Regions from separate parts of the Saccharopolyspora tripterygii genome, predicted to be linked through region 1. Evidence: riboswitches for the same ligand, from Rfam matches in the RefSeq annotation. Region 1 holds a riboswitch; each other region holds the start of a gene.
The links. Region 1 has a riboswitch for cobalamin ahead of ACYVF3_RS23595 (Rossmann-like domain-containing protein). Riboswitches for the same ligand answer to the same signal wherever they lie in the genome.
Positions count from the first base shown of each region.

Region 2: another riboswitch for cobalamin. It lies ahead of ACYVF3_RS02500 (CbtB domain-containing protein); the one in region 1 lies ahead of ACYVF3_RS23595 (Rossmann-like domain-containing protein).
Region 3: another riboswitch for cobalamin. It lies ahead of cobN (cobaltochelatase subunit CobN); the one in region 1 lies ahead of ACYVF3_RS23595 (Rossmann-like domain-containing protein).

Region 1 covers NZ_BAAGZP010000030.1:155,505-158,773, reverse strand. The annotation lists gene ACYVF3_RS23610 (SDR family oxidoreductase) at 1-111, opposite strand, end outside; gene ACYVF3_RS23605 (LysR family transcriptional regulator) at 275-1,162, shown strand; gene ACYVF3_RS23600 (GNAT family N-acetyltransferase) at 1,169-1,738, opposite strand; cobalamin riboswitch at 1,793-2,015, shown strand; gene ACYVF3_RS23595 (Rossmann-like domain-containing protein) at 2,185-2,961, shown strand; gene ACYVF3_RS23590 (PLP-dependent cysteine synthase family protein) at 2,958-3,269, shown strand, end outside.
Region 2 covers NZ_BAAGZP010000002.1:57,497-60,765, forward strand. The annotation lists gene ACYVF3_RS02490 (copper resistance protein CopC) at 95-616, shown strand; gene ACYVF3_RS02495 (CbtA family protein) at 727-1,479, opposite strand; gene ACYVF3_RS02500 (CbtB domain-containing protein) at 1,492-1,683, opposite strand; cobalamin riboswitch at 1,714-1,887, opposite strand; gene ACYVF3_RS02505 (IS701 family transposase) at 3,188-3,269, opposite strand, start outside.
Region 3 covers NZ_BAAGZP010000011.1:55,672-58,940, forward strand. The annotation lists gene cobN (cobaltochelatase subunit CobN) at 1-1,650, opposite strand, end outside; cobalamin riboswitch at 1,784-1,908, opposite strand; gene cobG (precorrin-3B synthase) at 1,983-3,251, shown strand; gene ACYVF3_RS10325 (precorrin-8X methylmutase) at 3,252-3,269, shown strand, end outside.

The DNA of each region.
Region 1 (3,269 bases):
CGCCGCGGCGTCCGAGCGCGCCAGTCCCAGCACCTCGTGCCCGGCCTGGTGCAGTTCGCGGACGACGGCGGTGCCGACCATGCCGGTCGCGCCTGTGATGAAGACCCGCACGGTGCGCTCCTCTCGACGGGTTCCTCGGACCGCTCCAGGCTGCGTCCGGCCATCGGCTCGCGTCCAAGTCCCGTTTCGAAATCCGTCATGCGATTCAGGCATCACAGCTGTTCAGTTCGATAGAGGTGTCCTGCTGCCTGGTCGTCGGCGATACCCTGGGCGCATGACCGAAGGAGACCTCGACCTGCGCTTGGTGCGGTACTTCGCCGTGGTCGCCGAGCACCGGCACTTCGGCCGGGCCGCCGAGCAGCTCCGCATCGCCCAGCCCTCGCTGTCCCGGCAGATCCGCAGGCTGGAGCAGCAGCTCGGCGCGCGCTTGCTCGACCGGACACCTCGCGGGACCGCGCTGACCGAGGCCGGCGAGGTCTTCCTGCCGCACGCCAAGTCGCTGTTGCGCTCGGCGACCCGAGCCACGGCGGAAGCCCGCGCGGTCGCTCGGCCGAACCGGATCGTCATCGGTTACGGCAACGGGCTCATCGTCACCAGGGCCGCCCAGGCGATGCGCCGGGCGCACCCGGACGCCGACGTGCGGACCAGGCACATCGAGTTCAGCCAGCCGCAAGCGGCTCTGCTGGACCGAGAGGTGGACGCCGTCGTCGCGCGGTTGCCGTTCCCCACCGACGGTCTGCGGGTGACGCTGCTCTACCAGGAACCGAGGACGTTGGTGGTCTCCCGCGAACACCGGCTGGCGGGTGAGGAGTCGGTCACCCTCGACGATCTCGCCGGCGAGCCGATGCCACGCTTCCCCGAGGCCGACCCGGCATGGTCCGCGTACTGGCGCCTGGAACCCCGTCCCGACGGCAGCAAGGCGCCCGAGGGCCCGGACATCAACGCGCTGGAGGAGAAGTTCGAGGTCGTCGCCGCCGGTCAGGCGGTGGTGGTGACGGTGCGCGCGGCCGCCCGGATGCGTCCCGACCTCGTCGCGATCCCCATCGAGGGCGTCGAGCCGAGCCACGTCGTGCTGGCGACCAGGGCGGGCGAGCGCAATCGCCTGGTGGCCGACTTCGCCTGCCTGGCCGAGCAGCACATCACCGAACCGCCGGAGGCCTGACCGGCCTCAGGCGGAGGTGAGATCCCGTGGTGGGACCGGGATCTCGAAGTGGATGGTGGGGCTGAAGTCGCCGGTCCCGCGAGCGTCGCAGACCTCCTTGGCCACGCTGCGCCAGAACGGTTCCGCACCTGCGATCGCCGGGTTGGTGTGCAGGTAGATCGTGTCGTAGAGCCCGGTTTCAGCGACGAACTCGCAGGACTTCTCGACCAGTGCGCGGGCGAGCCCGTTTCGTTGGTGCTCCTCGCGGACGTAGGTGCGGAAGATCTGTGCCGTGGTGGGGGTTCCGTAGCGCTCGGCGATCCACTGTGGATGCGGCGGGCTCTTGGGGCCGCTCGCTCGCACCGAGGCCGTTCCGACCACCTCTTCGCCGAGGGCGGCGACGAACAGCGCGTGGCCCGGGGTTTCGAAGTACGCGCGCTGCATGTCGATGACGTCGGCGTGCCACTCGGGGACGTAGCCGTGGCCCATGACGCGGTAGAAGGTGTCGAACATCAAGGTTCGCGCGCTCTCGACGTCTTCGTGACGCGCACGCCTGATCACGTACTCCCCGCGAACGAGAGCCTCGTGCGGTGACATGCTCCACCTCCGACGTCTGGACCAGCGACTTCGCTCCTTGATGCTAGCAATGTGCAACAACGATCACAGTGCGGTCCCTTGACTGGGCGCGGGCAGGCTGAAAGGTTGAAAACAATTCATGCGACGGTGCGCAGGAAGCCGGTGAGAATCCGGCACGGTCCCGCCACTGTGAATGGGGAGTCGACTCCGCGAGCGCCACTGCCGGAAAGCCGGTGGGAAGGCTGGGGGGAGGTGCCGATCCATGAGTCAGGAGACTCGCTCCGTCGTGCCGAGTCAACGGGGTCGCGGAGCCCCGGAGGAGGTACCCGGTGCACCCGGATCGATGTGTCGTCCCCGCGCAGATAGGCCCGATGAGGCGTTCGCCCGCCGCGCTCCGAATCGCGTAGGCCATGCGGACGAGTGGTCAGTTCCCCTGTGAACGCGGAACTCCCACGTCGCTGGAGCGCGTGATCACCGATCTGCGCGGATCCGCCGAACCGAGCTCGACGGTGTCCGTCGCCTTCCTGACGGTGCAGGCGGCGCAGCACTCCGGCAGGCGCAGCGGCTACGTGAACACGGTGTTGAGCGTGCGGGTCGGCTCCGCGGTGGGCTCCTGCGCGGCAGAACCGGGCGAGCTCGGCGACGAGCTGGTCCGCGAGATCGTCGGCGGTGACGTCGCCGAACTGCTGCACCACCCTTCCAGGGCGGTGCGCGTGGCGGTGCTCGACGCCTGCCTGGCGGATGCGGTTCCGCACGCGCAGCACTCGCGTTCGCGCGCGGTGCGGATCCCCGCGGGGACGTCGCTGGAGAAGTCGATGGCCCGCGCCCGCGCCGTCGCGGAACTGGTGCCGGTGCCCGAGGGTTCCCGCGTCGCCGTGATCGGCGTGGTCAACTCGCTGCTCGCGGCCCTGCGGGAACGCGGGATCGATTGCGTCCCCTGCGATCTCAAGGGCGGTCGCACCGAGTTCGGCGAGGAGATCCTCGCCGACCACCAGGTGGCGATCGACGGCGCGGACGCGGTGCTGGCCTCGGGAATGGTGCTGGGCAACGGCACGCTCGACGACATCGTCGATCGCTGCCACCTGCGGCAGCTCCCGCTCGTGGTGTTCGCGCAGACGGGAAGCGCGGTCTTCCGGGAGATGCTGGGACGCGAGATCACCGCGCTGTCGGCGGAGCCGTACCCCTTCTTCTGGCTCAGCGGAGACGACACCGGCATCCACCTCTACGACGGAGGTCGCCCGTGATCCCCGTGCAGAAGGTGGTCGAGGACCCCGGTGAGAGTGCCGGTGGCCGCAGGTGCGAGTCGATGCTCGACCTCATCGGCAACACCCCGGTGCTGCGCGTGCCCACGCCGCTCCCCCGGCAGCACCCCGGTTTCTGGGCCAAGTTGGAGTCCGTCGGCCCGGCGACGATGAAGGCGCGCGCGGCGCTGTCGATGTTGCGCGGCGCACGAGCGCGAGGTGAGCTTCGGCCGGGCGGGGTGGTGGTCGAGTCCAGCAGCGGCACCCTCGCGATCGGCCTGGCCTATGTGGGAGCCGCGCTGGGCCACCCG
Region 2 (3,269 bases), on a different contig from region 1:
CCGTCTACTACGAGGAGCGACGGTGACCCGTACCTCTCCGCAACCTCACTTCATCTGCTGCACCGACACAACTGTGAAAATCTTTCGCCGAGCGATGCTGTGCACGATCGTGGCCCTCGGGATCGGAGCAATTCAACTGCCCGCAGCAGCGCATACCAGCCTGGCCGGAAGCGTTCCAGCCAGCGGCGTTGCTCTTGAGCACTCCCCCGGCACCGGCCGATTCCGCCTCAGCGAACCAGGCAGCCCGAGCCTGCTCGACGTGGCGCTCACTGGCCAAGTTCAGGCTCTCCCAGTAGCACAGCAAACGAGTCAGCGTGACAACGTTGCAACACAACCATTTCCGTTGTTGAACAACGGAAGCTACGCACTGGTCCATCAAGTCGTCCATGCCGGCACTCAGCGGGCCACAGCCCCTGCGTCATTTGCAGCCCCCGCTTCCACAGCCGGACCTTCAGCCTATTCGGACAATGGCTCAGTGGCTCCACTCTCGAGGCCACACGACGAAAGCAACTATGAAACCGGCTCTTTCGTCTGGCTGGTTGGCGGAGGCGCCTTGTTCACGCTTCTGCTGGCTGTTGCGGCGGTCGTCGTTCTCTTCAGGGGCCGCGATCACTAGGTCCCGTTCCCAACTGGACCCAAACGCACTGTCAGCACCCCGAATCGCGCCCGCAGCGAGCTAAGACCCCGCCCGTCCTTGAGGTGACGAAGGCCGGGCGGGGACCGTCGCTATGGTGTCGTTGCCGGTGAGGCTGTCGTGGTCACTCGTTGTTTTCGGGGCTCGTTGAGCAGACCGAAGGCGAAACCGAGGACCGCCCACATTCCGGCGAGTTCAGCGAGTGAGGCCAACCGGAAGCGCCACAGCAACGCTGCGGGCACGTCCGGAGGGACGGGGTCCGGGTTCGAGGGACACGACCACAGGACGAGGCCGGTCAACACGATGCCTCCGACAGCTGCAGCGGTACTGCGGCGTGCCTGCGACCAACCGTGAACGGCCAGGTACCGGTGTAGGTAGCCCACCGCGTGCAGGATCGCGATGCCCACCACGATCAGCGAGAAGTACGCGACCGTGCGGAAAGTGACCGACTCCGGAGCCCCGACCCCTGGTGGGTTCGCAGGATACTTCAGCGCCGGTAGCAGCGACACGGCCAAAAACCCGGCCGCAGCGAGCTGGAGGCTCCGTCCGAAATCGGTGCGTGCGGGCAGCCGGTGCCGGTTGTGGGCGAACACGACCGCGAAGATCGCCCCGATCGCCAACCCGACGACAAGGGCGGCGACCATGCCGCCGACCACCTGAGTGGAGCGGCTGAACAATTCCTCGTGGGCGTGCTCACCGGCGGCCTGCGGGCGTGCTTCCTCGACATCGAGCGCAGCGCGGAGCGGGGTTTCGACCAGCAGAAGCGAGACCAATGCGGCCGTGAGGCCGGCGAGCAGCCCGGCCAGCAAGCCCCGCCGCAGGAAAGTGGCGAATGGCGAGCTCATGGGTGTCCCCGTTCAGTGGCAGGGCACGCCGAGAGCGTGGCGGCCGTCGTGCGTGAACTCGTGGACGGTGTCCGCCGCCTGCGCGAGCACGGCACCGTTTTCCTGAAGCACGACGTAGAGCAGAACGATCGCGAACGCGGCCAAGGCCCAAGCCCAGACGGGAACTTGGATGCGCTGTGCAGCGGGCAGACCAGCGGTGGTCATGTCAAAACCTGCCTTCCATCTCTCGTGGAACGTGGTGTTACTGCCGCAGCCGGTCTCCTGGCTTCCGGATCGGCGCTCCCCTTGGCCTTCCCAGACACCAACGCGGTGCCCAGTGGCGAGATCAGGGTCGCTCCCCGGTCACAGTGGCGAGGACCACGCCGGATTTCCACCGGCTTCCCGTGCACTGCGGCAGCAGAAGAGTACGAGGAGATCGCCGAGCCCACAACAGCCGATCCCGCGACGAACCTCACTGCATCGGTTCTCCTGCACATCAGGTCCAATGCCGGGGTGCAGGATTCATCAAAAGCCGCTCTGGACCAGACCACTCGCTCGCTGGCACGGCCCCTCGCCGGCGCCAACGAGGTCCTGGCATGGGAGTCGTACTGCGACGAGACCAACGGATTCTTGGCGCGAAACGTCCAAGCCTGGCAACGTTTGGCCGGATTTCAACATCACCGCGCGGGCACGGTTCTGGTGGCCTTTCGGGCTTCGTGGCTCGCGCTGTGCGCAACAGTTCCCGAGCACCACTTCGGATGGCCTGTCCCTTCGCTGGCCGAAGCATCCGTCGTGGTTGACGCGGACGGGTTGGTGCACGGTCTTGTGCTACGTGATCGATCGTGCGCCAACGCCTGGTGGCCCAACGTTTCCCACTTCCTCGCACCGCTCACCCGTGGACTCGAAGCTATCGGCGGCCCACCAGCAGACAGCGATCAGTACTGGGGCAACGCCGTCGGTTTGCTCGGCGAGGTGCTGCGACGGCTCGCCGCAGACGGGGCCGGAGGTGACGTGCTCGCCACCGCAGTGCAACTGCGCGCTGAGACCGGCCGAGCAGACCTGCTCGACGTCGGCGCGACGCAGAGCGGATTGTGGTCCCGACGTCGAACATGCTGCCAGCTATGGCGATCCGGCACTGGCTACTGCACAGAATGCGTACTCCACAACGCCCCACGCCGGAAGCCGCGATGACCCGACAGCGACGGGCCCACCGCTGCCCGCACAGCCATCCCAGGCATCAGCAGCCACGGCCAAGAGCGGCTCGCAACACCATTCGACAGGGCCGGTCGCCCACCCAAGCCGGCGGAAGCCGGTCGAGCCGGTTGTGCGCCACTGCAACGGGCGGCGTATCCCGAACACGGCTGAGGTTCCCATCGCGACGCCAACATCCGCGGCAACCAGCACGGCTGCGCCATTGACGCGGTTGCCCACAATCGCGATCTTGCGTCCGTTGCTCAGCGAGCCGAGCAGGCGGGCCTGTCGCAGAGCCGCCGCTCGTCACGCACGGCAACAGATTTCGATCAGTTCCTCTTCTGTTCGACCAGCCCGCAGTGACACTTGATGCTTCCGCGGCACCTTCCTACTCAACCAGCACTCCATTCCGCTGCCCGTCACGTCCTAGTAGTGCTTTGTTAGGTCGGTAATCGGTGGATGTGTTGGTGGCAGGTGGGGCAGGTGCCTGACCAGGTGGCGAGCAGTGTTTGCAGCTCGCGGATGACCTTGTAGAGGGTCAGGCTGCCCCAGATGCTTTTGGGTTGTTCAGGCGGAGGGTGGTGAGGAACAGGTGTGCTGCGGAGGCCAGGGTGACGTGG
Region 3 (3,269 bases), on a different contig from region 1:
GATCAGCGGGAGGTTGCCCAGCGCGGCGTCGGGTGCGCAGGAGGCCGACAGGCCCGCCGACTTGCCCGGCAGCCACTCCAGGTTGCCGTGCTTGCCGAGGTGCACCATGGCGTGCGCGCCGAAGTCGTCGGCGATCCACCGGTAGGCGGCCAGGTAGTGGTGGCTCGGCGGCAGGTCCGGGTCGTGGTAGATAGCGATCGGGTTCTCGCCGAAACCGCGCGGCGGCTGCACCATCAGCACCACGTTGCCGAAACGCAGTGCGGCGAGGACGATCTCGCCCTCGGGGTCCTGGGACTTGTCGACGAACAGCTCACCGGGCGGCGGGCCCCAGTGCTGCTCGACCTGCTCGCGCAGTTCGGCCGGGAGCGTCTCGTACCACTGCCGGTAGCGCTTGGCGGGCAGGCGGATCGGGTTGGACGTCAGCTGGTCCTCGGTCAGCCAGTCGCGGTCCTGTCCACCGGCCGCGATCATGGCGTGGATCAGCGCGTCGCCGTCCTGCTCGGCGAGCCCGGGAACGGCGCCGGAACCCGTCTCCGGCCCCACGTCGTAGCCCTGGTCCCGCAGCGCCTGCAGCAGGCGCACAGCGCTGACCGGGGTGTCCAGGCCCACGGCGTTGCCGATGCGCGCGTGCTTGGTCGGGTAGGCCGAGAGCATCAGCGCGACGCGGCGGTCGGCGGCCTGCACGTGACCCAACCGCGCGTAGCCGACCGCGATCCCGGCGACCCGCGCGGCGCGCTCGGGATCGGCGACGTAGACCGGCAGGCCCTGGGAGTCGTTCTCCTTGAACGAGAACGGCACGGTGATGAGACGGCCGTCGAACTCCGGCACCGCGATCTGGGTGGCGGCGTCCATCGGCGACAGACCGTCGTCGTTGGCCTCCCACTGCTCGCGGCTGCTGGTGAGGCACAGGCCCTGCAGGATCGGGATGTCCAGCTCGGCGAGCTTGCCGATGTCCCAGGCCTCGTCGTCGCCACCGGCGGAAGCCGTTGCGGGACGGGTACCTCCGGCCGCCAGCACGGTCACCACGAGCGCGTCGGCACCACCGAGCGCATCCAGCAGTTCCGGGTCCGGGGCGCGCAGCGAGGCGCAGAACAGCGGCCGCGCTTGGGCTCCCGCGTCCTCGATCGCCTCGCAGATGGTGTGCACGAACGCGGTGTTGCCGGCCATGTGGTGCGCGCGGTAGTAGAGGACCGCGACCGTCGGCCCCTCGGTGGTGCGGGGCTCGCGCTCCAGCACACCCCAGGAAGGAGCCGGAACCGGCGGTTCGAAGCCGTTTCCGGTGAACAGCACCGTGTCGCTGAGGAAGTTGTAGAGCTCGGAGAGGTTCTCCGGCCCGCCGTGGGCGAGGTAGCTGTGCGCCTCGGCGCACACACCGCCCGGGACGGTGGAGCACTCCATGAGCTCGGCGTCGGGAGCTTGCTCGCCGCCGAGCACGACCACCGGGCGCGGTCCCGCGAGCAGCTGGTCGAGACCGGCCTCCCACGCGCGGCGTCCGCCCAGGATGCGCACGACGACGAGGTCGGTGCCCTCGACGAGTTCCTCCAGCTGTTCCCCGGCTTCCACGCGCGCCGGATTGGCGAGGCGGAAGTCCGCGCCGCTGGCGCGCGCGCTGAGGAGGTCGGTATCCGATGTGGACAAGAGCAGGATCATGCGGTGAATTCCTCGACGTGCTTCGTCGGCAGCGCGATGACTTCGCCGAGCGCAGGCGGCCAGGACGCGGTTCGCATGGTGCACCTCTCTCGGGGTCCTCGCCCCGGACATGGCTGGGTGGGCACGGCAGGCGGAGTTTCCTGGCTCCCGGATCGGCGCGCACCCCGGTCTTCCAGCCGAACTCGGCCGTGACCTCGTGGTGGGGTTTGCTCCCCGGTGACAGTGGCGGGACCGCGCCGGAATCGCACCGGCTTCCTCCCCTGCTGCAGTCGCCGGTGATCCTACCGACAGGCGCTGATGTTGCAAACAAGCCGCAACTACCATGTATCGCCGTGCCCACCTACGACCACGATTCCCGGCTCCGGGACGACGCCTGCCCGGGCGCGGTGCGCCTGCACCCGGCCGAGGACGGTGGCCTGGCACGGATCCGCGTTCCCGGCGGCAGGCTGACCGCTGATCAGATGCGGTCGGTGGCAACTGCCGCCCACGAGCTCGGACATCAGCATATCGAACTCACCTCGCGCGGGAACCTGCAGGTCCGCGGCTTGCGCGAGGACTCGGGAGAGGAGTTGGCGCGCAGGCTCTCCGCGGCCGGGCTGCTGCCCTCCGTCCCGCACGAGCGGGTGCGCAACATCCTCGGTTCGCCGCTGAGCGGATGCGATCGGATCGGCCTCCTCGACGTCCAGCCCCTGGTCACCGACTTGGACGAGAAGTTGTGCGGTGATCCAGAACTCACCGCGCTGTCCGGACGCTTCCTGTTCGCCTTCGACGACGGCCGCGGCGACGTCGCAGGCCTGGGCGGCGACGTGTCGGTCATCGCGGTCGGCCCGCACGAGGTCGCGCTGCTGCTGGCAGGCACCGACACCGGAGTGCGAATGCCCCCGGCGAGCGCCGCTGCGGTGATGCACGTCGCAGCCCGCGCGTTCCTGGCCGAGCGCGAGGAGCAGAGCTCGGGCGCGTGGCGATTGGCCGAGCTCGACCGGGGATCGCCCCGGGTGACCGCGAGAGTGCTCGCCGTGCTCGACGGCACCGATCACCAGCTCCGGCAGGACGCGGCCATGCCCGATCGGCCGGAGCCCGAGACGATCGTTCCCGCCGGGACGCTCGAGGGCAGGGACGGGCAGGTCACCCTCGCGACCGTGGTCCCGCTGGGCCGGTTGTCGGGCGAGCAGGCGGCCGCGCTCGCCGAGGTGGCCGACGCCGGTGCGGGCGAGATCCGTCTCACTCCGTGGCGCGGCGCGCTGATCCCGTTCATGCTCGACCCGCACCGGAAGCACGTGTCCACTGTGGAGCGCGCTGGGCTCGTGACCGACCCGATGTCGCCGTGGATCGGCGTCACCGCGTGCACCGGCCGCCCGGGATGCGGCAAGGCGCTCGCCGACGTGCAGACCGACGCAGCACGCGCGTTGCCGCTGCTGCCGGGAGGAAGAGCCGTGCACTGGGCCGGATGCAGCCGCCGCTGCGGTGTTCCCCGGGGGGACGTCGTCGACGTGGTCGCCACCGAGGGCGGTTACCAGGTGAGCCACGACGGTCAGGTCCGCACGCACAACGGCAACATCGATGACGCCGCCACCGCGGTCGCGGCGTCCCGGAGGGAATGAGTGAACGACTACATCCGC